Regions from separate parts of the Paenibacillus germinis genome, predicted to be linked through region 2. Evidence: predicted binding sites of a transcription regulator. Region 2 holds the regulator's gene; each other region holds the start of a gene.
The links. The regulator LexA, encoded in region 2, represses DNA repair genes until DNA is damaged. The targets are predictions, from matches to a motif close to CGAACATATGTTCG.

Region 1 (7,545 bases), on a different contig from region 2:
CTACAATTATGGTGCTGGTTGCATTTCTTGTTATGTTCGTCACTGGGCTTGCACAGGGGCTTGCGTATGACAACGCCGCTTCTGTTAAGAATATGGATGCAACACATTTTGTCTTAGGACAAGACTCTAATCACCGTTTCACCCGATCCCAGGTCGATCAGAATCAGGTTGAAAAGACTGGCTTACTAGTAGGGAAAGAGAATGCAGAGCCACTTGGTCTGAAAATGACAACCGTTGTTCCATCAGGAGAAACTGGGAAGATTGATGTTGCTTTGCTCGCCGTTAATCTCGAAAGCTGGCTGGCGCCAACAGTAACAGATGGTTCACCAATCTCGGATCAGACAAAAGGACATGTTCTTGTTGATCAAAAGCTGTCTAATTCTGGAGTCAAAATTGGCTCAATCATTGTAGATCAAGCTTCGGGAACAAAATGGACAGTAAGCGGTTTTGTAAAAAACGAGTCATTCAGTCATGCTCCGGCTGTCTTTCTAAATAAGCAGGACTGGCTTAATCTTCAAGCGCAGACACTACGTCAAGGAACTGAATCAGCAGCAGACAGTAAAGTTTACAATGCAGTTGCCATTAAAGCCTCGAAAGAAAAAGTTAAGGAGCTTCAGTCCGCGCTGCCCAATACGGAAGTGATAACGAAGTCTGAGGCCGTATCTGGGATTCCTGGTTACAAAGAAGAGCAAGGCTCGCTTATGATGATGATTGTATTCTTATTTGTAATCTCTGCCTTTGTACTGGCTGTATTCTTTTATGTCATCACGATTCAGAAAACCAGTCAATTTGGTATATTGAAAGCCATCGGTACACGTACTGCCTATCTAGCTAGAAGTGTGACGCTGCAGGTGTTGGTCTTATCGGTCGGCAGCTTGGTCCTTAGCGTCCTGTTGGTTCAATTGTTTGAGGCCGTATTGCCAAGTTCCATGCCATTTCAGTTAGGCTTTTCCACCTTGGCACTTACTTGCCTGTCCTTTATAACAATGTCTTTGGCCGGTTCACTATTTTCGGTATGGAAAGTCGCCAAAATTGACGCTTTGGATGCGATTGGGAGGACAGCAGCATGAAAAACAGACTTGTATTACAGGAGATTACACGGACTTTTGAAGATGGCGGTATGGCAAGAATGATTTTGGATAAGCTAAACCTTGAGGTGGCCGAAGGTGAACTAGTCGCGGTAATGGGCCCTTCAGGCTCGGGCAAAAGTACATTTCTGTCCATAGCAGGAGCACTTCTTGAACCTACGAGTGGGCATGTTCTACTTGATGGAGAATCCATTATCGGTAAAGACAAGCAAGCACTTTCTGAACTACGACTTCAAAAAATCGGATTTATTTTTCAAAGCGCCAACTTGATACCTTACTTGAAAGTTGAAGAACAATTAGTTTTGGTAAGCAAGCTTGCCGGGATGGAAAAGGCGAAGGCAACCAAACGAGCAAAAGAGTTACTCGATAAGATGGGATTGTCTCATCGACGAACCGCATATCCTGATAAACTCTCAGGGGGGGAGCGTCAACGGGTAGCTATCGCAAGAGCCTTAATGAATGACCCAGCTGTCCTATTCGCAGATGAACCAACAGCAAGTTTAGATGCCTCACGAGGGCACGATATAGTGAGTATGATCGCGAAGCAAGTAAAGGATCAGCGAAAGAGTGCGGTTATGGTTACGCATGATGAACGAGTATTGCCACTCTGTGATCGAGTGCTTTTTCTTGAGAATGGAAAACTAATCGAAAAACAAAAAAGAAGCGCCCAAATCCCCATTTCAATGTAGTTTGATGAGTGGTGGTAGCACAATAATAGCAGCGGCAGTCTAAGACTTATTGTTGAGTCCTAGTCCGCCGCTGTTTCTTTTGTGGGGTCTAGTTTAATTCAGATGACCATTAACTCTTTACTACTCATACTTCTAAAAGTATAATGAATCAAGAACGTATGTTCTTGAGTGGGGTGAAGTAATAATGAGTAGTAGTAATCGCGAGAATAAAAAGATAGCTAACGTAATGGCTAATGCCTTACTTAACCAGCAATTTATTAGTGTAAAGATTTATAATGAGGCTGGGGATGGGCAAATGACAGGTCTAATAACCAAAATTGATCAAGAGATAAGAAGAGTAAAGTTATCCCACGAAAATGGTACGGATTGGGTAGCATTTGACGATATCTTGAATGTAGAATTGGTGGAATAATACGTTTGTAAGGTCAGTGCTAAAGGAAGGCATGCTGGGAAATCAGCATGTCTTTTTTCCTTTGGTTCGGTCTCAAGACGGAGTGGATTTCATACCCGGGCTTGAATGAATAACAGTGTCGTCATTATATAATGAAAACACAAGTATTATTCAGCCGGAGACTGGGTTGTAGGGGAGGGAAATGGATATGGTAAGTGCAAAAACAAATACGAACTTTTTGGATTCGTTTGCCCATTCAACTGTAGTTTCGAAGGACGGAACCACAATTGGCTACCAAAGTATAGGTAAGGGTCCGAGTCTCATTTTAATTCACGGGGCGCTAAGTACTTCGAATGATTTTACCAAGTTTGCCCGAGAATTGTCGGATTCCTTTAGAGTCCATGTTATGGATCGACGTGGACGTGGAGGGAGTGGACCGCAAGGGATTGACTATTCCATCAAGAAGGAATGTGAAGATGTAAGAAGCTTACAAGAAGCAACGGGAGCAACCTATGTATTCGGTCATAGCTACGGTGGGCTTGTAACCTTGGAAGCTGCGCGAACAAGTACGTTTAAGAAAATGGCCGTCTATGAACCTGGCGTTTCAATGAAGTCGATACCAACGGATTGGGATTGGCTGCCTGAATATGAAAATGACATGAATAAGAAAGATTTTAGGGGGGCATTTGCCAGCTTTGTAAGGGGTTCAGGTCACACTCCCTTAAAACGGTTGCCGAAATGGTATGCAAAATTTATTTTACGTTTGGTGATACGCGGAAATCATTGGAATCAAATAGAAAATCTATTGCCAGAAAATTTAATTGAGCATAGAGAAGTGAAACGCTTGGAATCCACTTTCCCTAATTACCAAATGATTGATGCGAATGTCCTATTAATTGCTGGGGGGAAGAGTCCAGATTCTGTACATCAAATGATTCGCGTATTGGATGAAACAATTTCACGAACACAAACGTTGATCATACCAAATCTAGATCATCTCGCTCCTGACAATAAATACGCACCGGTCGAAGTGGCACAGCATGTAAAGCGGTATTTTCTAAGTTGAACTTTGGTGCCTAAATCGACCATATTATTGTATAATCAAATAAACGTTTTGAAAGTGAGCTGAAAGCTGATGATGTGGTCACCATTATTTGAAAATGATGTACCTGCAGTTATTCTCCCTTAACGGAAGAATAACTACATCTCCGTTAAGGACAGGAAATGTCTTGAAAAAACGGAGGGTACAAAATGAGAAAAACCTTATTAGGTTCTTTATATTTATCACTCGCTGCTAGTATTTGGGGCGGGATGTATGTGGTGGTAAAAGTTGTGGTAGACGTTGTACCACCACTTGAACTAGTTTGGCTTCGCTATGTTATTGCGATGTTTGCATTGCTAATTATTGGCGTTGTAACTAAACAATCATGGCGGATTAAAAAACGAGACTGGCTCTTAATTTTCATTATTGGGCTTGTTGGAAATACAATTTCTATTGTAACCCAAGAAGTGGGTACGATGCTCTCTAATGCACAAATGGGTGCCATTATTACTTCAACGACACCTGCATTTATGGTGCTGTTTGCGCGTATCATTTTAAAAGAAAAAATTACTTTTAAAAAGGCCGTTTCTATTGTTTTAGCAACAATCGGCGTGTGTATTATTGTTGGAAATGCCCATATCGATTTCTCTCATCAACTTGGTGGTGTATCACTGCTTATTGCAGCACTAACATGGTCACTTATGTCTGTTCTTATTAAACGTGTACCAGAGCAATATTCACCAATTGTCGTAACGAGCTATGCTACTCTTGTGGCAATCGCCTTACTAACGCCTTTTACAATAAGTCGGTTAGATGAGCTCGATTTTCAAGCCATGATGCATCCATCTATTTGGGGTGGTCTTTTATTCTTGGGAGTTATTTCGACTGCTTGTGGTTTCTTACTTTGGAATCGTGGACTGCAAATGCTTAACGCTTCAAGTGGTGGATTATTCTTCTTTTTCCAGCCTGTAGTCGGTACTTTTTTAGGGTGGCTATTACTAGGCGAACAAGTTGGCCTGTCTTTTGGGATAGGTACCCTATTCATCTTTATTGGTGTACTGTTGGTCATTCGAAAAGAATAAGTATCAGAAAAAAAGCTGATGGGTGTTATTGTGCCGATCAGCTTTTTTGAAAAATGAGAGCTAAGGCACAAGAAATACTAACAGGAATGTCGAAAGGGAGGAACCAACCTTGGTCAACGCCATCATAGAAGTGGACGGACTCGTCAAACGGTATGGGAAATTCACCGCGGTGAATGGCATACATTTCAAAGTGCGTGAAGGGGAAGTGTTTGGACTGCTCGGGCCAAATGGAGCGGGCAAAACGACAACGATGGAAATGATCGAAGGTCTGCGGCGACCGGATGAAGGGAGAGCACTTGTTGCAGGCTTCGATACGAAAAAAGATTTGAAAAAGGTCAAGGAAATCATTGGCGTCCAGCTCCAATCGACGTCACTGTTCGACCTGCTCCACGTTCACGAGATTATTCGCATGTACGCAAGCTTTTATCCAAGCTCAGTGCAGATCGAGCCGCTGCTCGACGATATGTTATTGCGCGAAAAAAAGAATGACCGCGTCAAAAACTTATCCGGCGGTCAGAAGCAGCGACTCGCCATTGCGTTGGCGCTCGTGAACGATCCAAAGGTGGTCTTTCTGGACGAGCCGACAACCGGACTCGATCCTCAAGCCCGGCGTACGTTGTGGGATATTGTACTCCGCCTGAAGGAGCGCGGTAAGACTGTGGTGATCTCAACGCACTACATGGAAGAGGCTCATGTGCTTTGTGACCGCATCTGCCTCATGGATAAGGGACAAATCGTTGCACTGGACACGCCGGAGCAGCTCGTCCGCAGCCTGCAGTCAGACAGCGCCATCGAGTTTCGCTTGCCGGAGCAGATTCGAGAAGATGAGGCGCGAAAGCAGGAAGTGCTGACGCTAATCCAATCATTGCCTGATGTGAAGCAAGTTGACCAGCGTAAAGACACGTTTGTGCTGTACACGGATCATTTACAAAATACGCTGACTGCATTTGTACAACAAACTGCTGAGCAGAACATCAAGGTTTCTGATCTGCAAACGCGCACGGCAACGCTCGAGGACGTGTTCATCCACATGACGGGAAGGAGCCTGAGGGAAGAATGAAAGCGTATCGTCAATTGACCTTAGCCCAGCTACGACTATTTGGGCGAAATCGGCAAGTATTATTTTGGACGCTCGTTTTTCCAATCTTTTTCATGGTGATGCTGGGTTCATTCTTAGGAAAAGGGGACAGCACATCGCTCTCCGTCACCGTTATCGACCAAGACCAGACGACTGCGTCGAAGGCGCTTTTATCCTCTATGAAGCAGTTATCCATAATAAAATTAACGGAAAGCACAGATCTCGACACGGCGATGAAAGATCTTAAGCATGGCGATCGGCAGCTTGTCGTCGCTGTTCCAAAAGGGTATGAAGCTGCTGTGAGCGCTAAATCCGCTTCTATGCAGGGTTCCAAACTCACCGTCTACTACGACGAGACGAGCCAAACAACCAATCAGATCGGGCTCCCCATCATGTCTCAGATCGCCGATGGGATTAGCAAGCAGATCGTGGGTTACACCCCTGTCATCACGATTCAATCAGAGGCGGTCCAATCTCTTAACCTGAAGTATATCGACTTCCTCGTCCCAGGCATCGTTGCTATGATGATTATGAGTAACAATCTGAACGGCGTCGCTGGCCAAATCGCATCTTGGCGCGAGCGGGGTATCCTTCGGCGTCTTCAGAGTACGCCGCTCCAACCTCGGAGCTTCATTGCCGCACAAATCACGGCCCGACTGGTGTTGAACGGCGCACAGGCGATCATCGTGCTGCTAATCGGGAGCCTGATTTTCGGAACGCAGGTGAACGGTTCGTGGATACTTCTGCTAATGTTCGTGGTACTCGGGACACTGACGTTCATGTCGATCGGCTTTATCATCGCCGCGCTCGCCAAAACGCCGGAAAGCGCTGGCCCAATTGCTGGCTTCGTCTCTTTCCCACTTCTTTTTCTAGGTGGCGTCTTCTTTCCGATCAAAAATATGCCTGACTGGCTGCAGCCCGTAGTCAAGTTGCTGCCGATCTCGCATCTGTCCACAGCACTACGCCAAATTATGAACGTCGGGGCCTCGTTTACCGATATGTGGCCTGAAGCCGCGCTGCTTGGCGGCTGGATGCTTGTAGCCTTCATTATTGCCAGCCTAACATTCAAGTGGGAGTAACGGAAAATAAAAGGCAGCCGGCCAGATTGGATCGGCTGCCTTTTTCTAGTCCATAAATTTTTCATTGACTTCAATATAGGTTAAAAGTTATTATAATTGTGTTGTTACTTAAACGTTTAGGTACTTAAACGATTCAGTGAAATTATAGGGGGAATATGAATGTCCAAACGTTTGTTGATTACCTTAGTTATCGTTGTTCTTTTCAGCTTTTCATTTCTCGCTGGATGTACGAAGAAAGACAATTTGTCGACCCAGCCAGAGCAAGGTCATGTAGAACAAGGCAGCAATAAGCAAGGAGGAGCGAAACCAGAAGCTGGAGCTGAGCTGCTCGTTTGGGAGTCAAAAGGTCCTGAGTTGGATTATTTGAAAGCGATCTCAGCAAGTTTTGAAAAAGAATATGGCGTTAAAGTGAAGGTGGAAGTCGTTCCTGCGATAGACTCTGTGAAGAAACTTACGACAGATGGTCCTGCTGGAATTGGGGCTGATGTGTTCTCTGCACCTCACGATCAATTAGGTAATGCCGTTACGGCAGGACTTGTTCTACAGAATGATATGTTTAACGAAAGCATGCGAAATGAATTTATGTCTTCGGCCATTGACGGGGTTAGCTACAAGGGAGTGTTATACGGGTTCCCGACGGCCATTGACACTTATGCTCTTTTTTACAATAAAAAATTGTTGGAAAAAGCTCCGAAAACTTACGAAGAAATCATGAAGTTTGCAGAAACCTATAACGATCCGAAAAACAAAAAGTACGCCTTTATGTGGGATGTACGCCAGCTGTATCAATCCTATTCGTTCCTTGCGGGTTACGGCGGCTATGTATTTGGCAAGAATGGTACGGATGCAACTGATATTGGTCTTAATAGTACCAAAGCGATCGAAGGGGCGAAGTTCTTTCAATCCTTAAAGAAAATACTTCCGTTAAACATTAATGACATTAACGATAATATCATTACTGGCTTATTCCAAGAAGGGAAAACAGCCGCTGTCATCAACGGACCCTGGTTAATGGCAGGTTTGTCTAAAGTGAACTTCGAGTATGGCGTTGCTCCGCTGCCTCTTTTGCCAAATGGCGAACATCCACAAAGCTTTT
Region 2 (7,545 bases):
GAAAGCTTCCTGCACGCTGCGATCATCCCACAGAAGCGTATCATCTAAATCAAAAAGTACGGCTTTCAACGTCATCATTCATTTCCCCTTTTGAATGTTGTATCTATATGAGCAGCGATTACTCTTCGTCCGTAAACTTGATGGAATCAAGTTGAACTTTAAGATTGCCACGGAATGCTTCTATATACTTCTTTCTGAGTTCATTGCGTTCATCGATTTCCGCATCAGTTAAGCCAACTGTTTTCGCTTTACGAGCAAGCTCGTTAATACGTTCGATATTCTGTTCCATGTTGTCACTCATAATGATCCTCCCAGTCAAAAATTCAATATGAGTACTACTTTGCCATCCCTATTAAGGAATGTCAAGAGACAACAAAAAGAGGCATAGGAACATGTCCAAGCCTCATCATATTTAGAGTCTATTAAAAATAGCATAGTGAAATTATGGAAGCAATAAAACCTGTCCTTCTTTCAGGGAGCTGGTGGTTAAATGATTGATTGTCTTTAATTTATACATGTACGAACGAACGTTCTCACCACTTTTTTTATGAGTGGAAGCAATATCCCAGAGTGTGTCTCCTCGTTGAATAACGACTTGATCTTGTACGACAGCTTTCGGAGTAATGTTAATAGGTTTCACGGAAACTGGAGTTGTTGCGTTTGCAGCCCCATCCCCTGCATAGGCTTGAACCATAGCACCAAATGAAAACACAGTACCAAGAATAACTGCTAATAGAATGAAGCGAACAATCGCTTTAGTGTAACTAGAATTAAATGTCATCCCTTTGGATGTGCTAGCAGATCTATGAGGTGCGTGTGTTGTGTTAGTGTTTGAATAAGCCATATACATGAGTAATCATCTCCCAAACATTTGTTCTGGTATTAGAATAACACGAACACATGTTTGAGTCAACCATTTTCTCGAACTTATGTTTGTACGAACTCGGGTTCTATGTTATACTTTGGGTAATGATTCCCAGTATTGGAGTGATAACTATTGAGTAAGATTTCGCAGCGTCAACAAGCTATATTGGAATTCATTAAGAATGAAGTGAAAGATAAGGGGTACCCGCCTTCCGTTAGAGAAATCGGCGAGGCTGTTGGACTAGCTTCTAGTTCTACTGTACACGGTCATTTGGAGCGTCTTGAGAAGAAAGGTATGATTCGTCGAGATCCTACAAAACCTCGTGCTATTGAAATTCTAGGCCTTGACGGTGCTGAAACGCATTTCGCGGTTTCAGTAGCTCGCGTACCTCTCGTTGGTAAAGTAACTGCAGGTGTTCCTATTACAGCAACAGAGAACATCGAAGACTACTTCCCTCTTCCTGTCAGCATGGTAGGAGATAATAATGTGTTCATGCTTAGCGTCATGGGTGACAGTATGATCGAAGCTGGTATTCATAATGGCGATTATGTCATCGTAAAGCAGCAGCAAACCGCTAATAACGGAGACATTGTTGTTGCAATGACGGAAGATGATGAAGCAACGGTGAAACGCTTTTACAAGGAAAAAGATCATATTCGTCTTCAACCGGAGAACTCTGCATTGCAGCCTATCCTCTTGAAACATGTTACGATACTAGGCCGTGTCATTGGTTTGTTCCGGGATATGTAACAGCCCTACAGCCCTTATTCTACTACAATACCAATGAGAAAGAACCGAGAGGACAATAGTCCCCTCGGTTCTTTTCGATGTAAACAGTTTTTAAATTACATGGAGCGATGGAGCAAATTGAGAAACTTAAAAGATAGTGGGGCAACCGATCCAAATATAGATATTCAAAGTTAATGAAATGGGCTTTAATTCTGTCATAGCCAAAAAGGTTGTACTGTGGATTCAGATAAGAGTCTCTAGAGACTGCTATTACGTGATAAAGTTTGCATTTTGCGGAAATAGAAGCTTCTAGAGACTTCTATTCGGTAATATTTGGCCTTATTTGATTCCACTTTAAGGAATAGGAGTCATTAAAGACTTCTATTCTTAATATTTCCACACTTTTGGACAAATTAGCGGTCTCTAGGGACTTCTATTTTCTATTTTCTATTTTCTATCTTCTTTCCTCTAGCTTCTATCCTCTATCTTCCATTTTCCTTCTGCCATCTTCATCTGCTATCTTCACTTTATCCACTGATAAACCCAGAAGTACTTCTATTCTTGAAATTAAGCTAAATTCCCCCTAATTTATCAACTAAAATGCAATCGCCCAATTTCCACGACGGAAAATAGGTTCAATGGTGCCATCACCAAGGACACCATCGATCTCAAGATCAGCCGTCCCGATCATGAAATCCACATGAATCAAACTGGCGTTCCCACCTCGAGCTTTCAGCTCTTCACTTGAAAAAGATACGCCATCCTGCAAATTGATCGGGTAGCAGCTGCCTAAGGCCAGATGGCAGGATGCATTTTCATCGATGCCCGTATTGTAGAAAATGCGGTCAAGATTAGAGATCGGCGAGTCAAAAGGTACAAGAGCAACTTCTCCCAAATACCGTGCACCCTCATCCATATCTAGCAACCTAGCTAGATGCTCATAGCCGACTTCCGCCTGATAATCCACAACTTTCCCGTCCTCGAACTTGAACGAAAACCGATCCACGAGCGCACCATTCACATTTAATGGCTTGGTGCTCGACACAGTCCCATTAACACCTGTTCGCTTAGGCATCGTGAAAACTTCCTCGGTCGGCATATTCGCTACGAATCGTATTCCACTTGCGTTCTCCGTATCTCCGCCAAGCCAAATGTGGCCCTCCGGCAGTTCAACTCGCAAATCTGTTCCTGCCGCTCGATATTGAAGCGCTTCATATTGCTTCCCATTCAAAACGCTGCGAACGCGCTTCAATTGATCCATATGAACTCGCCAAGCCGCTACCGGATCATCTTCATAAACACGATTTATCCGGAAAATTGCTTCCCACATCGCATCGATCCGCTGTTCTTCAGGCAAATCTGCATACACTTTGGATGCCCACGCCACCGTAGGCGCTTTGATTAAGCACCAACTGAACTTGCTTGTTCTCACATATTGCTGATACTTTGCTCTAGCTTTAGCCATAGCTTTGGATGCCCTAGAAATCATGCTCGCATCAATACCCGCGTACAAATCAGGATCCGGGACTTTGATATTCAGTAAAGCTCCACCGTTTTCTACAAAGCGTTCTAACATATTCGTATACCACTCTGGGTAATAATCTAGAGCTTCATCATGGGCATGTTCGAATCTACTGCGAGTAATCACATCATCCTGCCAATGCACTTGGACAAAATTCGCCCCTGCCTCATAGGCTTTCTTTACAATAAGTCTAGTCAATTCTAGGGATTCTATCGGCGACTCTATCATCAGATCCTGACCTTTGTGGAGGTTAACCCCTACTTTGATTACAAGTTCAGCATACTTTTCCAAATTCATTTGAAAGTTGTCCATCATTCTCATGTTCTCCTTCGCGTGAAAAAGCCCATCAGTTCAGAAACATTCCTGAAGGCTGACGGGCTTTTCGTATCTAATTGTTGCATCAAAATCAAATTCAACTTGCTAAGTGATTAATAAAGGGATAGATATTGATCTCTTTCCCATTGGTGAACTTGTGTTCTATACATATCCCACTCGATTTCTTTAAGTTCATAGAAATGAGCCAAAGCATGTTCGCCAAGTGTATCGCAAATCACATCATTGCGAAGCAGCTCGTCCAACGCTTGTTTCAAGTTCAATGGCAAAGTAGGAATGCCATCGCTCTCTCTTTCCTCTTCAGTCATCACATAGATGTTACGATCAGTAGGAGGAGGAAGCTGCATTTTGTTCTTAATGCCATCCAGTCCGGCAGCAAGCATAACAGCAAGAGCCAAGTAAGGATTAGCAGCCGGATCCGGGTTACGAACTTCAACGCGAGTGCTTAAACCGCGGGATGCTGGAATACGGATCATTGGACTACGGTTACTTGCCGACCAAGCTACATATACAGGCGCTTCATAACCAGGCACAAGGCGTTTGTAAGAGTTAACAGTAGGGTTCGTAATCGCAGCAAAAGAACGTGCATGACGAAGTACACCCGCCATATAATGTCTAGCCACATTACTTAAACCTAATTTATCGTTCTCTTCATAAAAAGCATTTACATCACCTTTGAATAACGATTGGTGACAGTGCATACCAGAACCGTTCATACCGAACAAAGGTTTAGGCATAAAGGTCGCATGCAGACCATGCTGTCTAGCAACGGTTTTGACAACGAGCTTGAAGGTTTGAATTTGGTCAGCCGCTTTAATCGCATCTGCGTATTTAAAGTCGATTTCATGTTGACCTGGCGCTACTTCGTGGTGGGATGCTTCAATTTCGAAGCCCATCTCTTCAAGCGTCAACACGATATCGCGGCGACAGTTTTCGCCCAAATCCATCGGAGCCAAATCGAAATAACCACCTTGGTCATTCAGTTCCGTTGTTGGATTGCCTTTTTCATCCGTTTTGAACAAGAAAAATTCTGGTTCCGGACCTACGTTCATAGCCGTAAAGCCCATCTCTTCGGCTTGTTTCAACGCATTTTTCAAGATAGCACGCGGATCTCCTGCGAATGGTTTGCCATCTGGCATATAAATATCGCAGATTAAACGTGCTACTTTGCTTTCGGTTACCCAAGGGAAAATAACCCATGTATCCAAATCAGGATACAGATACATATCAGACTCTTCAATACGTACATAACCCTCAATGGAAGAACCATCGAACATCATCTTATTGTCGAGAGCTTTTTCTAGTTGGCTATAAGGAATTTCTACGTTCTTGATGCTTCCCATCAAGTCCGTAAATTGCAAACGAATGAACCGAACATTTTCTTCTTTGGCAATGCGTATGATATCTTCTTTGGAATAGTTGTTATTGTAGCTCACGTGTGCATTCTCCTCTCAATTTACAAGCGATTAAGAAATGCTATTTATAAAATCTGGAAAGCTGACCTTGAATCAGAGAAACCTGATCAGGGCGTTTACCTCCGCCAATCAACTGCTGCTTAAGCATTTTGTGCAGTTGGGAATCGGTTAATTCTTTACGCTTAACTTCTGTGTGTTCGTTCAAAATCGTTGCATCTTCTGAATCTTTATCGACAGGGATAAGTACCTGCTTGATCCCAGCGATGTTCACACCTTTTTCAATTAAATCTTTAATTTCAAGAAGTCGTTCTACATCATTAAACGAATACAGACGTTGATTACCAGCCGTTCTAGCTGGAATAATAAGTTCATGCTGCTCATAATAACGAATTTGTCTTGCGGTTAAATCGGTCAGCTTCATGACGATCCCGATCGGGAATAACGCCATATTTCTACGTATCTCATCACTCATGCTAATCACTCCTGGTCAGTAAATACCTCAGTCTTATTGTACCTTTGTAACAAGAATGTGTCAAGGAGTGTCAGGTTTGTTCACAGTCTTAATTTTTCACAACAATCCCTTGTCTTCCATATGTTGGATTGCTGTTAGTACCCCTAACTTACAGTGTGAGTAGGTGAGACCGCCCTGTAAATACGCGATGTAAGGCTCACGAATCGGCGCATCTGCGGACAGCTCCAGACTGCCGCCTTGGATGAATGTCCCGGCCGCCATAATGACGGGATGCTCATAGCCGGGCATATCCCACGGCTCCGGCACAACGTGCGAATCCACGGCAGCCGCCTTCTGGATGCCCTGCACGAACGTGATCAAGTGATCCGCCGACGTGAAGCGGATCGCTTGGATCAGATCCGTGCGCGGCGTTTGCCATCGCGGATGGCTCTCGAAGCCCAGCTCTTCGAACACCGCGGCGGCGAAGACCGAGCCCTTGACAGCTTGCCCCACCAAGTGAGGGGCAAGGAAAAGCCCTTGAAACATCGCTCGTGTGGCGCCGAGCATGGCACCAACTTCGCCCCCAATACCGGGGGCGGTCAGTCTGTAAGCGGCGAGCTCCACAAGGTCGCGCCGGCCGGCAATGTAGCCTCCGGATGGGGCGATACCGCCGCCGGGGTTCTTGATGAGTGAGCCGGCCATGAGATCGACGCCAACCTGCGTCGGCTCCTGCAGCTCGGTGAACTCGCCGTAGCAATTATCGACGAAGACGATCAGGTCCGGGTTCACTTCTTTGACAAATCGGACCATTTCTCCGATTTGCTCCACCGTGAACGAAGGCCGCCAAGAGTAGCCGCGCGAACGCTGTATGCCGATCACCTTCGTGTTCGGCTGAATGGCAGCCGCGATGGCCGACCAGTCCGGCGCTCCATCCTCCGTCAGCGCAACCTCGTTGTACGCGATACCAAAGTCCTGCAGCGATCCCATACCATCGCCAGGCTTACCAATGACCTTATGCAACGTATCATAAGGCTTACCCGTTATGTAAAGTAGATGTTCGCCTGGTCGCAGAACACCGAACAAAGCTGTGCCTATCGTGTGCGTACCTGAGACAAAGTGCGGGCGTACAAGTGCTGCTTCGGCTCCCATCGCATCCGCATAGACAAGATCGAGCACCTCTCTGCCACGATCATTGTAGCCATAGCCTGTCGAAGAAGCAAAGTGATAATCGCTTACCTTATGTTTTTGGAAAGCGCTAATCACTTTCCATTGATTAAGATCAATCGTTTTCTCAATCTGGCGAAAAGCGCTCTCTATTTGGCGTTCAGCGCTCTCCATTAATGCCATAACTTTATCCCCGAATTGCATAATTAGTAAATCTCTCCCTCACTATCTTGAGCCTCTTGCTGAGCATGTTGATCATATGCCACCAATTGATAGGCCAATTTGACGTAATCATCCTTGTTCACACGGACCTTGAACAGCATATCTTCTCCGTCCACATCCGTCTCTAGGACATCGCCAATTCGGTACATAAGGGAAATGATGTCTCCCTTGTCAGCTGGAATACGAAACTCTTTGCTCTCACCCATCAGCTTCTCTTGAATGGCAATTCGCAGTCGTTCCAGATCATCAGGGTTGTACGCACTGATTTTCAGAAACTCACCTTCAGTCGAAAGCATTTCCATATCATCTTGCGAGCAAAGATCTATTTTATTGAAAACGGTCAGCTGTTCTTTTTGATGCGCGCCTAGCTCTTCTAAAACCTCAGCGACAACGCGCATTTGCTCATTTCTCATATCTGTTGAACTATCTACGACATGAAGGATCAAATCGGCCTCATTGGCCTCTTCCAGCGTAGCACGGAACGATGCAACAAGATCATGAGGCAGATTCTGAATGAAGCCAACTGTATCTGTTAGAACGATCTCTTTGCCGCTTGGCAATTCCATCGTCCGCGATGTTGGATCCAGCGTTGCAAACAACTGATTCTCAATATAGACGTCCGCTTGTGTCAATTGTTTCAATAATGTTGATTTCCCTGCATTCGTGTAACCAACAAGGGCAACTTGAAACACACCGGTCTTCTTACGGCGTTCACGATGCAAAGTCCGATGACGAACAACCTCTTCTAACTGCGCCTTCAGCTCGTCAATACGGCCGCGAATGTGCCGGCGATCGGTCTCCAGCTTCGATTCCCCGGGGCCTCTCGTCCCGATACCGCCGCCAA
Region 3 (7,545 bases), on a different contig from region 2:
TCACCATTAGCAATGAACACTGCGTGAGGATGAGCTTGTTTTAATCTAGGCATAATATTCTTTAATGCTTTTCTTCCGACAGATCCTACAATATCTCCAATAAATACAATTTTCATAACAAATTAATAGCTCCTTTATAAACACTAGATGCAACGGCGTAAACGATGAATTCAATGACCAGCCTGAAAATAAGGAAAAGTGGCTATATCAGCCACTTTTCGCATTTGTATCTTATTTAGCGTATTCAACTGCCCTTGTTTCACGAATGACCGTAACCTTAATATGTCCTGGATAATCGAGTTCACTCTCGATTTTCTTCGTAATATCGCGGGCTAGACGGAACGCCTCGGTATCATCCACTTTCTCCGGCTGAACCATTACGCGTACTTCGCGACCTGCTTGAATGGCGTATGATTTCTCAACACCTTCGAAGGATTCCGAAATTTCTTCAAGCTTCTCCAGACGTTTAATATACGTTTCGAGCGTCTCTCTTCGTGCTCCAGGTCTTGCTGCGGATAAAGCATCTGCAGCTCCTACTAACATCGCAATAACAGAGGTTGCTTCCACGTCACCGTGATGCGAAGCAATACTATTAATAACGACTGGATGCTCCTTGTACTTCTTACCAATCTCAACACCGATTTCCACATGAGATCCTTCAACCTCGTGGTCTAGCGCCTTACCGATGTCATGAAGCAGCCCGGCACGTTTCGCCAAAGTTACGTCTACCCCGAGCTCCCCGGCCATCAGACCAGCCAGATAAGCTACTTCCATGGAATGTTTCAACACGTTTTGACCGTAACTTGTTCTGAATTTTAAGCGACCCAAAATTTTGATCAAGTCAGGATGTAATCCGTGTACACCAACCTCAAACGTCGCTTGCTCCCCATATTCGCGGATACGTTCGTCCACTTCTTTACGGGATTTCTCAACCATCTCTTCAATGCGTGCTGGATGAATACGTCCATCAGCAACAAGCTTTTCTAAAGATGTACGAGCAATTTCGCGTCGGATTGGATCAAATCCTGATAAAATAACTGCTTCTGGCGTATCATCAATAATAAGGTCGATACCCGTCAATGTTTCCAGAGCGCGAATATTACGTCCTTCACGACCGATGATTCGGCCTTTCATTTCTTCATTTGGCAGTGATACAACTGAAACGGTTGTTTCAGCAACATGATCTGCAGCACAACGTTGAATGGCGAGCGTGATGATTTCACGGGCCTTTTTATCGCCTTCTTCTTTGGCTTGCTGTTCGATTTCTTTAATAAGCTGTGCGGTTTCGTGACGAACTTCCTGTTCTACATTTGTAAGAATGATACTCTTAGCTTCATCCATTGTAAGACCAGAAATTCGCTCTAACTCCGAAACTTGGCTTTTATAAAGCTGATCAATTTGTGATTGTGTATCCTCGATCCGCTTCTCTTTGTTGGCAACTTGCTCTTCTTTACGCTCGAGAGATTCTAATTTTTTATCCAGCGATTCCTCTTTTTGCAACAATCGTCTTTCTTGTCGTTGAATTTCATTTCGACGTTCACGAATGTCTTTTTCAGCTTCGGACCTCAGTTTATGCACTTCGTCCTTTGCTTCCAGAACCGTTTCTTTTTTCAGTGCTTCTGCTTCCTTCTTGGCAGATTCTCTAATCTGTTCAGCGGCTGTTTCAGCACTGGAAATTTTCGCTTCTGCAAGAGATTTACGGATAAAATAACCAATCCCTAAGCATGCAGCTCCAACAATGAGAATGATCGCGATCCAGATGAATGGCATCATCTTGTTCACCTCCTCGTTGGTTTCTCCAAGGTGTTAGCCTGGGATTCCCTTCGGTTGTTTAATCCGATTTTTAATTGTTTGACTAGTCATACATACCCTACTTAATAAAGAGTATGGCTTTTAAATGAATGCGCACCGTGCGTTAGAGGCACTATAGTGCTAATAATCCATAATCAACAGTGTAAAAATTGGCGGTTTCTACATCTGTCCCCTCAAAATCAATGAATTGAGTATGATTTTGAATACATTATGAAAATATACACTGTTATTTTATCTTTTGTCGAAGAAGCTTGTCAAGCGAATGTCCCTGAGATGACGGAATAAGTATTTCCAGCACTCGTAAAACATTTAATGCCGTTAACTAAATAGACATATAATTAATGACATTAACAATCAAATGGGTCATCTGAGATTTCAAATTCCTCTTCACTCGATTCACTGCTTAATACCCCCAAAACCTTGTTGACAATAGAGCCTGTATAACCTCTCCGCATTAGAAAAGCTCCCGTCTTTCTTTTACGATCCATTGTCTTGCCTGAGGTTTGTTTCCATTTCGTTTGGCCCAACTTCATCGCCCCCGTATACTCATCATCGGGATTGATAGTCTCCATAGCATTTTTGACCAATTCTTTATCAATGCCTCTTTGTTGGAGCTCCTGTCGTATGAGATTGCGACCTTTTCGTTGCGAAATAATGCGATTATCTGTCCACATTTTCGCAAATTCTTCATCATTGATATAATTTTGCTGGACTAGCTTCTCACATGCCCATGCAATAATAGGTACTTCAAATCCTTTCTCTTTCAGCTTACGTTTTACTTCACTTAATGAATGTGGTCGTCTGCCTATCATGCTTATTGCCTTTATATAAGCCATATTCTGTTCCTCATCAAGCGTTATACTTTCGATTTCTTGAAGATGTATGGTTTCCCCTTTATTTAACCGATGCTTGATTAAAATGTCTTCATGAACTGAGAATGCGTATTCTTCATTTAAAAATATATTGTATCGATGCTTACCACGCTTCTGTTTCTCAACCTTGGTAATGATTAATAATGGTTGTTGCTCTTCACTATTCAAAACTAACCAACTCCTTCAATGAAGAAAGCACCTTAACACTAGGTTTAAGGTGCTTTCTTGTATGCTCATTTAAACTTATTCGAAATCTGGTTCCAATTCATCGTCTTCTTCGTCAACATTAAGAGGGATTGCTTTGATTAAATTACTGTTCTCTCGAATCCGCAATTCAATCGTTTCCGCAATACTTTTATTATCTTTCAAAAACTGCTTCGAATTCTCACGGCCTTGACCAAGACGCTCACCTTCATACGAATACCAAGCTCCGCTTTTATTAACGATATCCATCTCTGTTCCGATATCTATAATACTGCCTTCGCGTGAAATTCCTTCACCGTACATAATATCCACTTCCGCTTGTTTGAACGGCGGAGCTACTTTATTCTTAACGACTTTAATTCTTGTGCGGTTACCAACCATATCATTACCCTGTTTGATAGTTTCCACACGACGAACATCTAGTCGAACGGATGAGTAGAACTTAAGTGCACGGCCACCAGGTGTTGTCTCTGGGTTACCGAACATAACGCCAACTTTTTCGCGTAATTGGTTAATGAAAATCGCGATAACTTTGGACTTGTTAATCGCACCAGACAGCTTACGAAGTGCTTGGGACATCAAGCGAGCCTGCAGACCTACGTGAGAATCACCCATATCGCCTTCAATCTCTGCTTTAGGCACTAATGCCGCTACAGAGTCAATAACAATAATATCTACAGCACCACTTCGTACTAGTGCTTCAGCGATCTCAAGTGCTTGTTCACCGGTATCCGGCTGAGAGAGTAGAAGCTCATCTATATTAATACCAAGCTTGCTTGCATAAGAAGGATCCAATGCGTGCTCCGCATCGATAAAAGCAGCTTGTCCACCATTCTTCTGTACTTCTGCGATAGCATGTAGAGCTACCGTAGTTTTACCGGAAGACTCAGGTCCGTATACTTCAATAATTCTTCCGCGTGGAAACCCACCTATTCCAAGAGCGATATCAAGCGCAAGAGAGCCGGATGAAATCGTTTCAACTTGCATATGTGTAGATTCTCCAAGCTTCATAATGGAGCCTTTTCCGAACTGTTTCTCAATTTGACGTAAAGCATTATCAAGTGCTGCGCGACGATCTGACAAAACACTCACTTCCTTCTTCTATCATTATAGGTATATGATAACTTGTTTTCAGGTGTTTGCCAAGCATTTTTTCGAACATACATTCGACTTTTTAGCGAACAAACAAAAAACCGCAACAAAGTTATCGCTTTGCTACGGTTCTTCCGTTAACACTTAGTCTCATTATATGCGAACTCTAGCTATCTTTCAACTGTTTCCATAAATGATAGAGTGCGCTTTTGGCCGCTCTTTGCTTGATGGACTCCCGATTACCAGATAGCTGCAAAGTAATAACCCTTGTTGCTGCTTCTTTTTGAGCAAAACCTATATAAACAAGCCCTACTGGCTTGCCTTCAGACGGACTTGGGCCTGCTACACCCGTGACTGATAGTCCAAAGTCACTTCCGGCCAAAGTAATCAATTGCTCCGCTAAGAGGGTCGCTGTCTCGCTGCTAACAGCACCTGGAGAACCCTCCCCTTCCAGCACTTCCATTGGAACACCGAGGAGCTTATGCTTCAAGGCATTAGAATAACAAATAATTCCTCCAAGAAATGATTGGGAACTCCCCGGCACTGCTGTAATCAAATCACTTAGCAAGCCGCCAGTGCAGCTTTCGGCCACAGCAAGTGTCTGGTTCTTCTCGCCAAGCAATTGCAGCACAATCGTTTCGATAGGAACATCTTCGTCGGCATAGAGATGCTCTCCTAATCGCTTTCTAATCTCTAGTTCAGTCACTTGAAGTTTCCGTTCGCCATCCGAAGCTGTCTGTGCACGTGTTGTTAAGCGAATCGTCACTTCGCTTTCTTTGGCATATGGAGCAATCGTTGGGTCCGTTTGAGCTTCGATTAGATCAAGTAATTGATGTTCTAAGTTAGATTCACCAATGCCGGCAAATTTGAGCATTTTGGAATAAAGCGGAACCTCATCAGTCATCCTTGTACGAAGCCAAGGAGCCGCATACTTGGTGAACATCGGCTTCATTTCTTTTGGCGGGCCTGGTAGAAGAATAAAATGTGTCCCTTCGTATGTAAATGCAACACCTACGGCAAGCCCTGTTTCGTTATGTAAAGGATCGCTCCCCTCAATCATCATCGCTTGACGTCTGTTGCTTTCCACCATATGGATCCCGCGTGACTGGAACATATCTGTAATTGTTTTCATTGAAGGCTCATGCACAATCAATTCACGGCCTACAAACGCAGCAAGAACATCCTTGGTCAGATCATCCTGCGTAGGTCCAAGACCCCCTGTACATATAACGACATCAGCCCTTGAAACGGCTAATTTGAAGCTATCTAGCAATCTCTGTTTATTATCACCAACGACCGTTTGGAAATACATATCTACGCCAAGCGCAGCACATTCTCTGGAGAGAAATTGTGCATTCGTATTTACAATTTGGCCTAGTAAAAGTTCCGTTCCAACAGCGATAATTTCTGCTTTCATCTCGAATTCCCTCCTTAAAATGAGAAAACCTCTATCGAGGCCATTCAAAGATGAGCGACCGCGTTTAGAGGTAGGTTTTATCGCCAATAAGAAAGCGGTTTTCGGGAACCGAAAACTTATACCTTCTTATGTGGTAGAAAAAACCAATAGGATGCCCTATTATGCTTTTTCTGAAAAATCTATGACATGCTTATTCTTTACAAAGTACTCTACACCTGAATACACGGTAATAATTGCAGCTACCCAACTAGCTATAACATCAAAAGGGAAGTGCAGAAACGTAAAAGGAAAATTATTGATAAGTAGTGCAATGATGGCTGTAATCTGAGCTGCCGTCTTCGCTTTTCCCCATTTGCTAGCGGCCATCACAGTGCCTTCCAATAGAGCAATTTGGCGAAGTCCTGTGACAGCCCACTCTCTACTGATAATGACAATGACAATCCAAGCATCTACTTTACCCATTTCCACTAATGAGACGAGCACAGCAGTAACAAGCAGCTTATCCGCTAAAGGATCAAGCAGCTTGCCCAAGTTGGTTACAAGATTACGTTTTCTGGCAATGTAACCATCTAAACTGTCTGTACTCGCTGCAATAATGAAAATTAAAGCAGCAATAATCTGATTATACGTTATGCTAAATTCCTCTATCCGTATATGAGGGAATTTCACCTTAATCAACAGAAAAAACATGATAATAGGTACTAATAAAATCCTCGCCACGGTGATGCGATTAGCTAGGTTCATGCAATTACCTCCCCGGATAAGTCAAACTCATAAGAGTGGGTAATACGAACTTTAGCTAGCTCACCAATGTTAAGCTTTGCATTGGACACGAATACTTCTCCATCAATCTCAGGAGCATCAAATTGGGAGCGTCCAATGTATACATCACTTCTGCCATCGTATCTTTCGATAAGCACGTCAATTTCCTGTCCGATGCGGCGTCCGCCACGCAGATTCGAGATTTCACGCTGAATTTCCATAATCGCGTTCGCGCGATACTCTTTAACATCATCAGGAACTTGATCCGGCAAACGTGCTGCTGGCGTATCATCTTCCTTGGAATAGGCAAAAACACCAAGACGATCAAACTGAATGTCGCGAACAAATTGTTTCAAGTTTTCAAAATCTTGTTCAGTTTCGCCTGGGAAACCTACAATGAGTGATGTACGCAGGGCGACATCTGGAATAGCTTCACGAATTTTACGAACAAGTTCGCGCGTATCCTTCTGACGGCCAGGTCTACGCATCCGTTTGAGAATAGAATCTTCACTGTGCTGAAGTGGCATATCGATATACTTACATACCTTCGGATTTGATGCCATGACAGCAATCAATTCATCGCTAAAGAACCCAGGGTAAGCATAGTGCAGTCGCACCCACTCGATGCCTTCCACTTCACTAACCTTATTAAGCAAAGTAGGCAGCATGAAACCATCATAAAGATCTGTTCCATAATTCGTGGAATCCTGTGCGATTAGGCTAATTTCTTTAACGCCTTGTGCAGCAAGATTAGCTACTTCCGCAACGATGGACTCCATACTTCTACTTTTGAAGTTGCCTCGCATAATAGGAATACTACAGAATGTACATGCGTTATCGCAGCCTTCTGCAATTTTTACATAAGCTGTATATCGAGGAGTAGTCATAAGTCTTGGCAGGTCCGCATCATAATTAAACACCGGATTCCCAACAAGAACCGGTTTCTTTCCGCGAAGCGCTTCATCTACGATATGGTTGATTTTATCGAAATCTCCGGTACCCACGATGCCATCAATCTCAGGCATTTCTTCCATCAACTGCTTTTTGTAGCGTTGAGTCAAACAGCCGGATACGATAAGCGCTTTGAGATTCGCTGTTTGCTTTAGTTCTGCCATATCCAAAATTGTATTAACGGATTCTTCTTTTGCTGCATCAATGAACCCGCAAGTGTTCACGATAATGACAGTGGCATCTTCCTTGTTCTCAACAAGTTGAAAACCACGGCCATGAATTAATCCTGACATAATCTCGGAATCGACCAAATTCTTTTCGCATCCAAGAGTAACTACTTTAACCTTTTCTGTCATGAAAGAAACAACCTCCAATAGTCCTAAAAAACACTCCCTACCAGTATAATACAAGCCCTATAGGGTGTCAAAATGTAAA
Region 4 (7,545 bases), on a different contig from region 2:
GGGAGCATCTCCTTTTCTCTCATTCACCTGAAATTGGGCGAAAAGTGAATCAAATACACGATGCCTTCATTCACAGAACGATAGAACTGGCTGAACATATGTTGGAGGATGAAGGGTTCGGGAAACCGCCTGTTCCTTATGCATTTATATTGTTGGGCAGTGGAGGAAGACGTGAACAAACGCTTTGGAGTGATCAAGATAACGGACTTATTTATGAAGAAAGTGAAGATTACTCAGAGGAAGAATTAGATATTTATTTTATCAAACTTGTACAGTGTATCCTGAGCGGGTTGGATATTTTAGGTTATCCGCCTTGTGATGGAAATGTGATCTCGAGTAACAAGCAATGGCGAAAGCCGTTGTCCATGTATATTGAGATGATGACAGATTGGTTTATGGAGCCGAATTGGGAGAATGTTCGTTATTTGCTCATCCTTGCTGACATGCGCTGTATCTTCGGTTCTACAGCTATGGTAGATCGGCTCAAAGGCGAGTTTCTTGCTTATGTTCAGGAACATCCGAGTATCTTGAAGTATTTGTTATCCAATACACTCCATCACAGAATAACATTGGGCGTATTCGGACATCTGATTACGGAGAGATATGGAGAGGATTCAGGTGGGTTTGACATTAAATATGGCGCCTATATTCCTATTGTAAATGGGGTTCGACTTCTTGCTATTCAAGCGGGGATCATGCACTCATCTACGTTGGAGAGAATTAGATTGCTGCAGGAATCTTCCTTCATCCCTAAGCAATTAGCTGTGGAATGGCAGGCTGCTTTTGGAGTTGCGCTTAAGCTTAGAGATTTGACACCTTTTCAGCTTGATGGCGAGATGTATACGACAAGAGGCAAGCTAAGCGCGGAACAGTTGACCAGAGAGATAAAGCAAGAATTAAAACAATGCCTGCGTACGGGGATGGAGTTACAAAAGTATGTTAGAAAATCAATCGATTCACACATTGAGACAGAAAAAGGTTAGAAATAATTGATGTTATGTTTCATTGGATAGGGAGAGGTGGTTCGAGATGAAAGATATGCGTCCGGCTGGGCGAATGTGGCATTTGTACAAAATGGGTGGTCTTACACCAGCGCTTACGTCCATGTTTGATGTGCAAAGTGCTCAACAGATGGCTTTTATTCGTTCCATGTTGAAGGAGCAAAGGAAAGATTCCCTCTTTGAGATACCTCTTCACTCGATGGAAATCGTTGTTTTTGATTTGGAAACGACGGGCTTCTCTCCTTATAACGGTGATGAAATTATTTCATTCGGAGGCGTCTCAGTCATTGGCGGTGAAGTGCAAAGTAATCATACATTCTATAGTACAGTAAATCCAAAACGTAAGATTCCGGATGAGATTGTCACCTTAACGGGTATTACGAACGAAATGGCCGCAGACGCACCTGAATTAATAGGAGTGTTAAGTGACTTCTTGGAGTTTGTTGGGCAAAGAATACTCGTTGCGCATGCAACCGGGCATGATAAAAATTTCTTGAATTCGGCCTTATGGCGCACGTCCAAAGTGAGCTTATCGCATCGTGTTCTCGATATCATGATGATTGCCAAATGGCTAATGCCGAAGAGGAAAAATTTGAGCTTGGACTCTCTGCTTCATGCCTACGATATTCCGGTAACGAATCGTCACCATGCGCTTGAGGATTCCCTTATGACTGCGCAGCTGTGGTCTAGATTCATGGAGGAAATAAAATCAAGAAATGTAGATACCTTAGGTGATTTGTACGCCTTATTAAGCCATCACTGACCGATGACAAACGCAAGTTTGTGATATGAGGTCTGTGGGGCTTTTTTTATTTGGTAAAGCTGTAGTTCAGGATGTTGCAATTGCTGAAAGGATAAGATCCAATAGGTAGGAATCGAATGCCAGAGTGTTTGTAGATCCTGCTCCGAAGGAACTGGAGGAGCCGTTGGGTGTGAATGGAAAAGACCGATCACGGGGTTCTTGCTGTCCATAAGATAAGGGAGCAGCTCTGCGGGACTTATTTCAAAACGATTTCTTGGGTTACTTGCGATATTACGTAAAGGAATGAAGGTACTCACTTGCAGCTCTTCATCCTTGCCATGGGCTTGTCCACCGAGAATGAAACCGCATGCTTCTTCAGGGAGTCGTTGCAAGCTGTAGGAGATAAGGCCTTTGTAGAGCTCTTCAGTTATATATACATTCACCATCTATCCCCCCTCCTAATCAATGTGCATGTTAGAATGAGGTTAGTATATCATGCTTTTTTATTCATTTCCCCTTTAGGTTTAATAAAAAAGAACACGAGTGCAAGCATAAGAAGTGCCAAGGAAGATACGGTAATGAATATGGCTTTGTTCGAAATGTTCATGAGCCATCCGAAAAGTGGTGGACCACATGCTACACCAATGAAACGGAGACTATTGTACAACGAGGTTATCATTCCGCGCTGTTCACGCTCTACAGAACCGGTAATCAGTGTATTTAAGCAAGGTAGCAGCAGACCAGTACCAATGCCACTAAGTGTAAGTAAACCGATAAATATGTAGAGATTGGTATTTAGGAATATGGCTAATGCTAGCGAAATGGTCATCATAATGAGTCCGATGTTCATTAACCAGCGCATCAATATGACATTCTCTTTGATTTTAGCACCGGTGGTATAGGAGGTAATGACCATGCCAAGCAAAGGAATAGCAAGGATGAGTCCCTTGCGCACACCTTCGATGCTATATGGTTCTTCCTCCAATATTTGGGATAAATAAAAAAGAACACCGAACAGAATGAATAACGAAATGGAGCCAGCGAAAAACGCAGGGATGAGCCAACGACCTTTTTCCTGAAAAATGCTTCGAATTTGCTTCAAGTAATCCTTAAGAGGTTCCGCTTCCTTTTCTTTAGGCGGTTCCTTAATCATGAAGATAACTGCGAGTAGTGCTAACACACAGAATATTGGGAATGCAAAAAATGGAGCAAACCAAACGATTAATGCTAATAAAGAACCTAATATCGGGCTTACGACTTTACCAGCTCCATTAGAAGCCTCTATGAGCCCAAGCGCTTTACTCGCTGTCCCGCCCTTATATAAATCTCCTACGAGCGCCATCGCTATAGGGGCTGTCCCTGCTGCTCCTAAGCCTTGTATAGCTCGTGCTGTTATAAGGATAGGATAGGAATTCCAAACAGCTCCAAGGCCTGCTAGAACGCCAGCAGAGCCGTAAACAATAAGTGAAGGGATGATGACAGCTTTGCGTGTAAATCGGTCTGATAAATAACCCGATACAGGAATGATAAGACCAGCTGTGATGGAGAACAAGGTAATGACGAGGGAGCTCTGGAAGCGCGAGATGCCCATCCTTTCCTGCATATCAGGTAAAATGGGGACTAGCATCGAATTACCTAGCACAAGAACTAAGGGAATAGTTGCGATTGCGATGTACTCCCAAATGTGGCCTTTTTTGTTTTTAGGTTTGTTTTTAGGTTTGCTTTCAGATTTGTCTTCAAATATGTTTTCAGACCTTTTTTTGCCCTCGGCTGCTTTTGTATGCATGATAAAGTGAGTCCTTTCTGAACATGATGTATGTTTACTTTTCCCATATAAGTTGAAAGCATACTTTGGATTTTCATTGTTGAAAAATAGTATAGTTTTATACTTTTGCTTCGCTTCAACCTTGACAAACCAGCTCGTCCCCGTGGGACGACGGAGTTGTTTATCCTAGGATGTTGGAATTTACGTGGAATTGGAGATAATATAGACAGAGTGGAGGTGGATATGCTTGAAAAAAAACGTGTTTGTGATAGCCCTGGTGGTTATCTTAGCTGGTTTTGCGATTTATCAAAACGCCCAGCGTCAGAATAAAGAGACGCTTATGCCTACTGAGCAAGCGCCAAAAGTGAATTTCTTAGCCCCCTCGTTTACGTTAAAAGGGCTTGATGGGAAAGACTACACGATTGGTGGACCTCGAGAGAAGCCGTTGTTCGTTAATTTCTGGGCTTCATGGTGTGGTCCATGTGAGGAAGAGGCGCCAGATTTGGTGAATGTGTACAACAAATATCAAGGGCAGTTTGATCTCTATGCAGTCAATGTGACACCTGGTGATAAAATGGAGAACATTACGAAGTTTGTGGAAACCTACAAATACCCATTTCCGGTGTTATTAGATAAGCAAGGAACGAATGCGGATACCTATCGAGTGGTTGCAATTCCAACCAGTTTTTTAATCGATAAAAATGGGGTCATTCGCGAGGTCGTCCATGTACTTTCTCCTAGAGATTTGGATAAGAAAATTGCGGGTCTCATTAAAGAATAAAAAAAGCTGCAAGAGAGCGCCGATGTTGGCGTACTCTTGCAGCTTTTCTTGAATGTCCTTTTAGAAAAATCTCGATAGAGGTTTATTCCTTAATGGTTTACTAAGCCTAAGCGCTCTTGTTGATCTTTGTTCGCAGGCTCTACGCGTTTTCTTCCGATTAGTGCATATCGCAAACTATCTACGAGTGCATACCAGCTAGCTTCAATGATGTTACTGGATACACCTAGCGTATTCCATGTTGTCTTGAAGTCAGTTGATTCCATTAGAACGCGAACTTTACCAGCAGTAGCACCTTTGATATCCAGGACACGTACCTTATAGTCGGAGAGATGGACATTCTTAATATCAGGGTAATATTGGATCAGCGCTTTACGTAAGGCATTGTCAAGAGCATTTACAGGACCGTTGCCTTCAGCCGCGGTATAGATCGTTTCCCCATGAACCTTCACTTTGACGATGGCTTCGGAAACGACCGATTGATTAGCGGATTTCTCAACAAGCATTTTGAACGATTCTAATGTGAAAATCTCTTCCAAGCCTTCGAATGCTTCGCGCAGCAAAAGCTCAAGCGTGGCATCGGCTCCTTCGAATTGGTAACCTTGATGCTCGAGATCTTTAATTTTTTCAATGACTTCTTTGGTTTTCTGATGTTCTTTATTGAAGTCTAGATTCAGTTCTTGAGCTTTCACAAGTACATTGCTTTGCCCCGCAAGCTCAGAAACAAGAACACGTTGTTTATTGCCGACAAGTTCAGGCTTCGTATGCTCATACGTGCTAGCATCCTTGAGAATGGCCGAAACGTGAATACCGCCTTTGTGCGCAAATGCCGCATTCCCAACATATGGCTGATTAACAGGCATATGCATGTTGGCGATTTCGCTAATGTATCTCGAAACAGGCGTTAATGATTTCAGTTGTTCTTCTGAAATAACCGAATAGCCAAGCTTCAACTGAAGGTTAGGGATAATGGAGCTAAGATTAGCATTACCGCAGCGTTCTCCATAGCCATTGATGGTTCCTTGAACTTGTCCTGCTCCTGCTTGTACAGCAGCAAGGCTGTTTGCCACACCTAATTCGCAATCATTATGAGCATGAATGCCAACGGGGGTAGTAACATTCTGTTTAACGGTAGTGACAATAGATGTAACTTCACCGGGTAATGAGCCGCCGTTGGTGTCACAAAGGACTATCCAATCAGCGCCAGCGTCCTGTGCTTTTTTGATTGTTTGCAAGGCATACTCGGGATTATTCTTGTAACCGTCGAAGAAATGCTCGGCATCATAGATGACTTCAAGACCGCAACTTTTTAAATAAAGAACGGAGTCATAGATCATGGCAAGATTTTCTTCAAGCGTGGTTTGAATGGCCGTTGTGACATGGAAGTCCCATGATTTACCGAAGATGGTTGCTACCTGAGCGCCTGACTCCACGAGTCTGTTCAGATTAATGTCGTCCGCAGCTATGGAATCCTTACGCCGTGTGCTTCCGAAAGCAGTAATCTTCGCATTTGTGAATTTCATGTCACGAGCGCGTTCAAAGAATTCAATATCTTTGCTGTTGCTGCCCGGCCATCCGCCTTCAATATAATGAACCCCAAGCTCATCGAGCTTGCGGGCAATTTTAATTTTGTCCTCGACAGATAAGCTGATGCCTTCTCCCTGCGTACCGTCTCGTAGTGTTGTGTCGAAGATTTTGACTGATGTTGGCATAGGTTCCTCCTTCAAAAGCTAGCAAAGTGACTTCGGTGCTTGATGTGTGGGTGCTTGTGCTTGCTTTAAAGCGCTAATGTATAATTTACGATTATACCATAATAGTATGGGTAAAGACATCATAACGCAAAAATACGTTTGCTTGAAAGAATAATTTTTTGTATGCTGAAAATGGCTCTAATAGTTGGTTGTTTATCAATGGGAGGGAATATAAATGGTGACAACTCAGCATCATTATCCCAAGCAAGGTAGAGTCATTTTGCATATAGACATGAATGCATTCTATTGCTCTGTTCATGAGGCTGTTGAGCCTGAATTATATAAAGGAAAGCCTCTGGCTGTTGCTGGTAGTGTTGAGCTTCGTAAAGGGATTATTGTTACTTCATCTTATGCTGCGCGCGCTGTAGGGATCAAGACAGGCATGCAAGTTAGGCAGGCGATGAAGTTGTGTCCAGATTTAATACTGATAAGACCTGATTTCGAACTATATCGCAGCTTCTCAAGACGCTTTATGCAGATTGCTTATAGTTATTCACCTATGGTGGAATCCATGTCAATCGATGAGTGTTTCGTTGATATAACAGGGTCCAAACAATTTGGAACCCCACTTGAGATCGCGAATAACATTCAGCAAAAGATCATGAAAGAACTGAAGCTGCCCTGTTCGATCGGCGTTGCTCCCAATAAGCTGCTTGCCAAGATGGGCTCCGATATGAAGAAACCGAATGGGATATCTGTCCTGCGTCTACGAGATGTTCCCACAGTATTGTGGGATAAACCGTGCAATTATTTATATGGAATTGGTAAAAAGACGGCGGATAAGCTGACTAGACTTGGCATCCATACGTTAGGTCAGTTGGCAGTAGGGGACGAATTGCTGTTAAGTAAACACTTTGGCATCTTAGGAGCACATTTGAAGCGTTCGGCTAATGGGATTGACCCTTCACTTGTAAACCCCGAACAAGAACAAAGCAAGTCAATTGGGCATACGACGACGCTGCCGCAGGATTTTACCGATACCAAAGAAATTCACCGAGTATTCTTAAATCTGGCGGATCAAGTAGCAAGAAGGCTTCGCAAGCAGGAGCTAATGGCATCCACGATCCAAATCACGATTCGTGATCCGGAGATGAGGACGATTACACGATCAGTTACCTTGCCTACGCCAACCGAGCATATGGACGATATTTATCGAACGTCGTGTCAGTTATATGATCATCAATGGGAGGAAGGCAACCCTGTTCGGCTGCTTGGGATTACGCTGCAAAATCTAACGATGAAGGAAGAAACGTTCGTTCAGTTGGATCTATTCGATTATGAAAAGCAGCCTAAACGAGAGAATTTGAACCGCATCATGGATGGACTTCGTGATAAATTCGGGGAAAATGCGATTCTAACTGCGGGGATGATGGGCGACAATCCTGCAACGTTGATTAGAAATCATAAAGCGAGGGGGACATCCCTGCAAATGGACCATTTGAGGAACAATCCCCTTCACAAAGAAGAGGAGAAGTGACGAAAGATGGCATATTGTATTGGCTTTGCTG

Region 1: GC102_RS12475 (YolD-like family protein) is a predicted target of LexA. The motif match lies at 1,929-1,942, and genes of this name have one in related genera.
Region 3: recA (recombinase RecA) is a predicted target of LexA. The motif match lies at 4,044-4,057, and genes of this name have one in related genera.
Region 4: GC102_RS13680 (DNA polymerase IV) is a predicted target of LexA. The motif match lies at 6,126-6,139, and genes of this name have one in related genera.

Annotation. Positions count from the first base shown of each region.
Region 1 is NZ_WHOC01000068.1:75,382-82,926, reverse strand. It holds gene GC102_RS12485 (ABC transporter permease) at 1-1,070, shown strand, start outside; gene GC102_RS12480 (ABC transporter ATP-binding protein) at 1,067-1,777, shown strand; gene GC102_RS12475 (YolD-like family protein) at 1,962-2,189, shown strand; gene GC102_RS12470 (alpha/beta fold hydrolase) at 2,377-3,234, shown strand; gene GC102_RS12465 (DMT family transporter) at 3,420-4,292, shown strand; gene GC102_RS12460 (ABC transporter ATP-binding protein) at 4,402-5,352, shown strand; gene GC102_RS12455 (ABC transporter permease) at 5,349-6,449, shown strand; gene GC102_RS12450 (sugar ABC transporter substrate-binding protein) at 6,609-7,545, shown strand, end outside.
Region 2 is NZ_WHOC01000045.1:216,618-224,162, forward strand. It holds gene GC102_RS09360 (HAD family hydrolase) at 1-75, opposite strand, end outside; gene GC102_RS09365 (DUF896 domain-containing protein) at 119-301, opposite strand; gene GC102_RS09370 (LysM peptidoglycan-binding domain-containing protein) at 443-850, opposite strand; gene lexA (transcriptional repressor LexA) at 998-1,615, shown strand; gene GC102_RS09380 (aminopeptidase) at 2,190-3,428, opposite strand; gene glnA (type I glutamate--ammonia ligase) at 3,545-4,885, opposite strand; gene GC102_RS09390 (MerR family transcriptional regulator) at 4,926-5,336, opposite strand; gene GC102_RS09395 (methionine gamma-lyase family protein) at 5,433-6,653, opposite strand; gene hflX (GTPase HflX) at 6,686-7,545, opposite strand, start outside.
Region 3 is NZ_WHOC01000019.1:213,796-221,340, forward strand. It holds gene GC102_RS03295 (TIGR00282 family metallophosphoesterase) at 1-116, opposite strand, end outside; gene rny (ribonuclease Y) at 232-1,773, opposite strand; gene GC102_RS03305 (regulatory protein RecX) at 2,160-2,852, opposite strand; gene recA (recombinase RecA) at 2,928-3,971, opposite strand; gene GC102_RS03315 (competence/damage-inducible protein A) at 4,147-5,397, opposite strand; gene pgsA (CDP-diacylglycerol--glycerol-3-phosphate 3-phosphatidyltransferase) at 5,557-6,141, opposite strand; gene rimO (30S ribosomal protein S12 methylthiotransferase RimO) at 6,138-7,466, opposite strand.
Region 4 is NZ_WHOC01000070.1:74,989-82,533, reverse strand. It holds gene GC102_RS13710 (DUF294 nucleotidyltransferase-like domain-containing protein) at 1-983, shown strand, start outside; gene GC102_RS13705 (exonuclease domain-containing protein) at 1,030-1,764, shown strand; gene GC102_RS13700 (M67 family metallopeptidase) at 1,758-2,189, opposite strand; gene GC102_RS13695 (MFS transporter) at 2,237-3,529, opposite strand; gene GC102_RS13690 (TlpA family protein disulfide reductase) at 3,756-4,289, shown strand; gene cimA (citramalate synthase) at 4,379-5,998, opposite strand; gene GC102_RS13680 (DNA polymerase IV) at 6,213-7,514, shown strand; gene mobB (molybdopterin-guanine dinucleotide biosynthesis protein B) at 7,521-7,545, shown strand, end outside.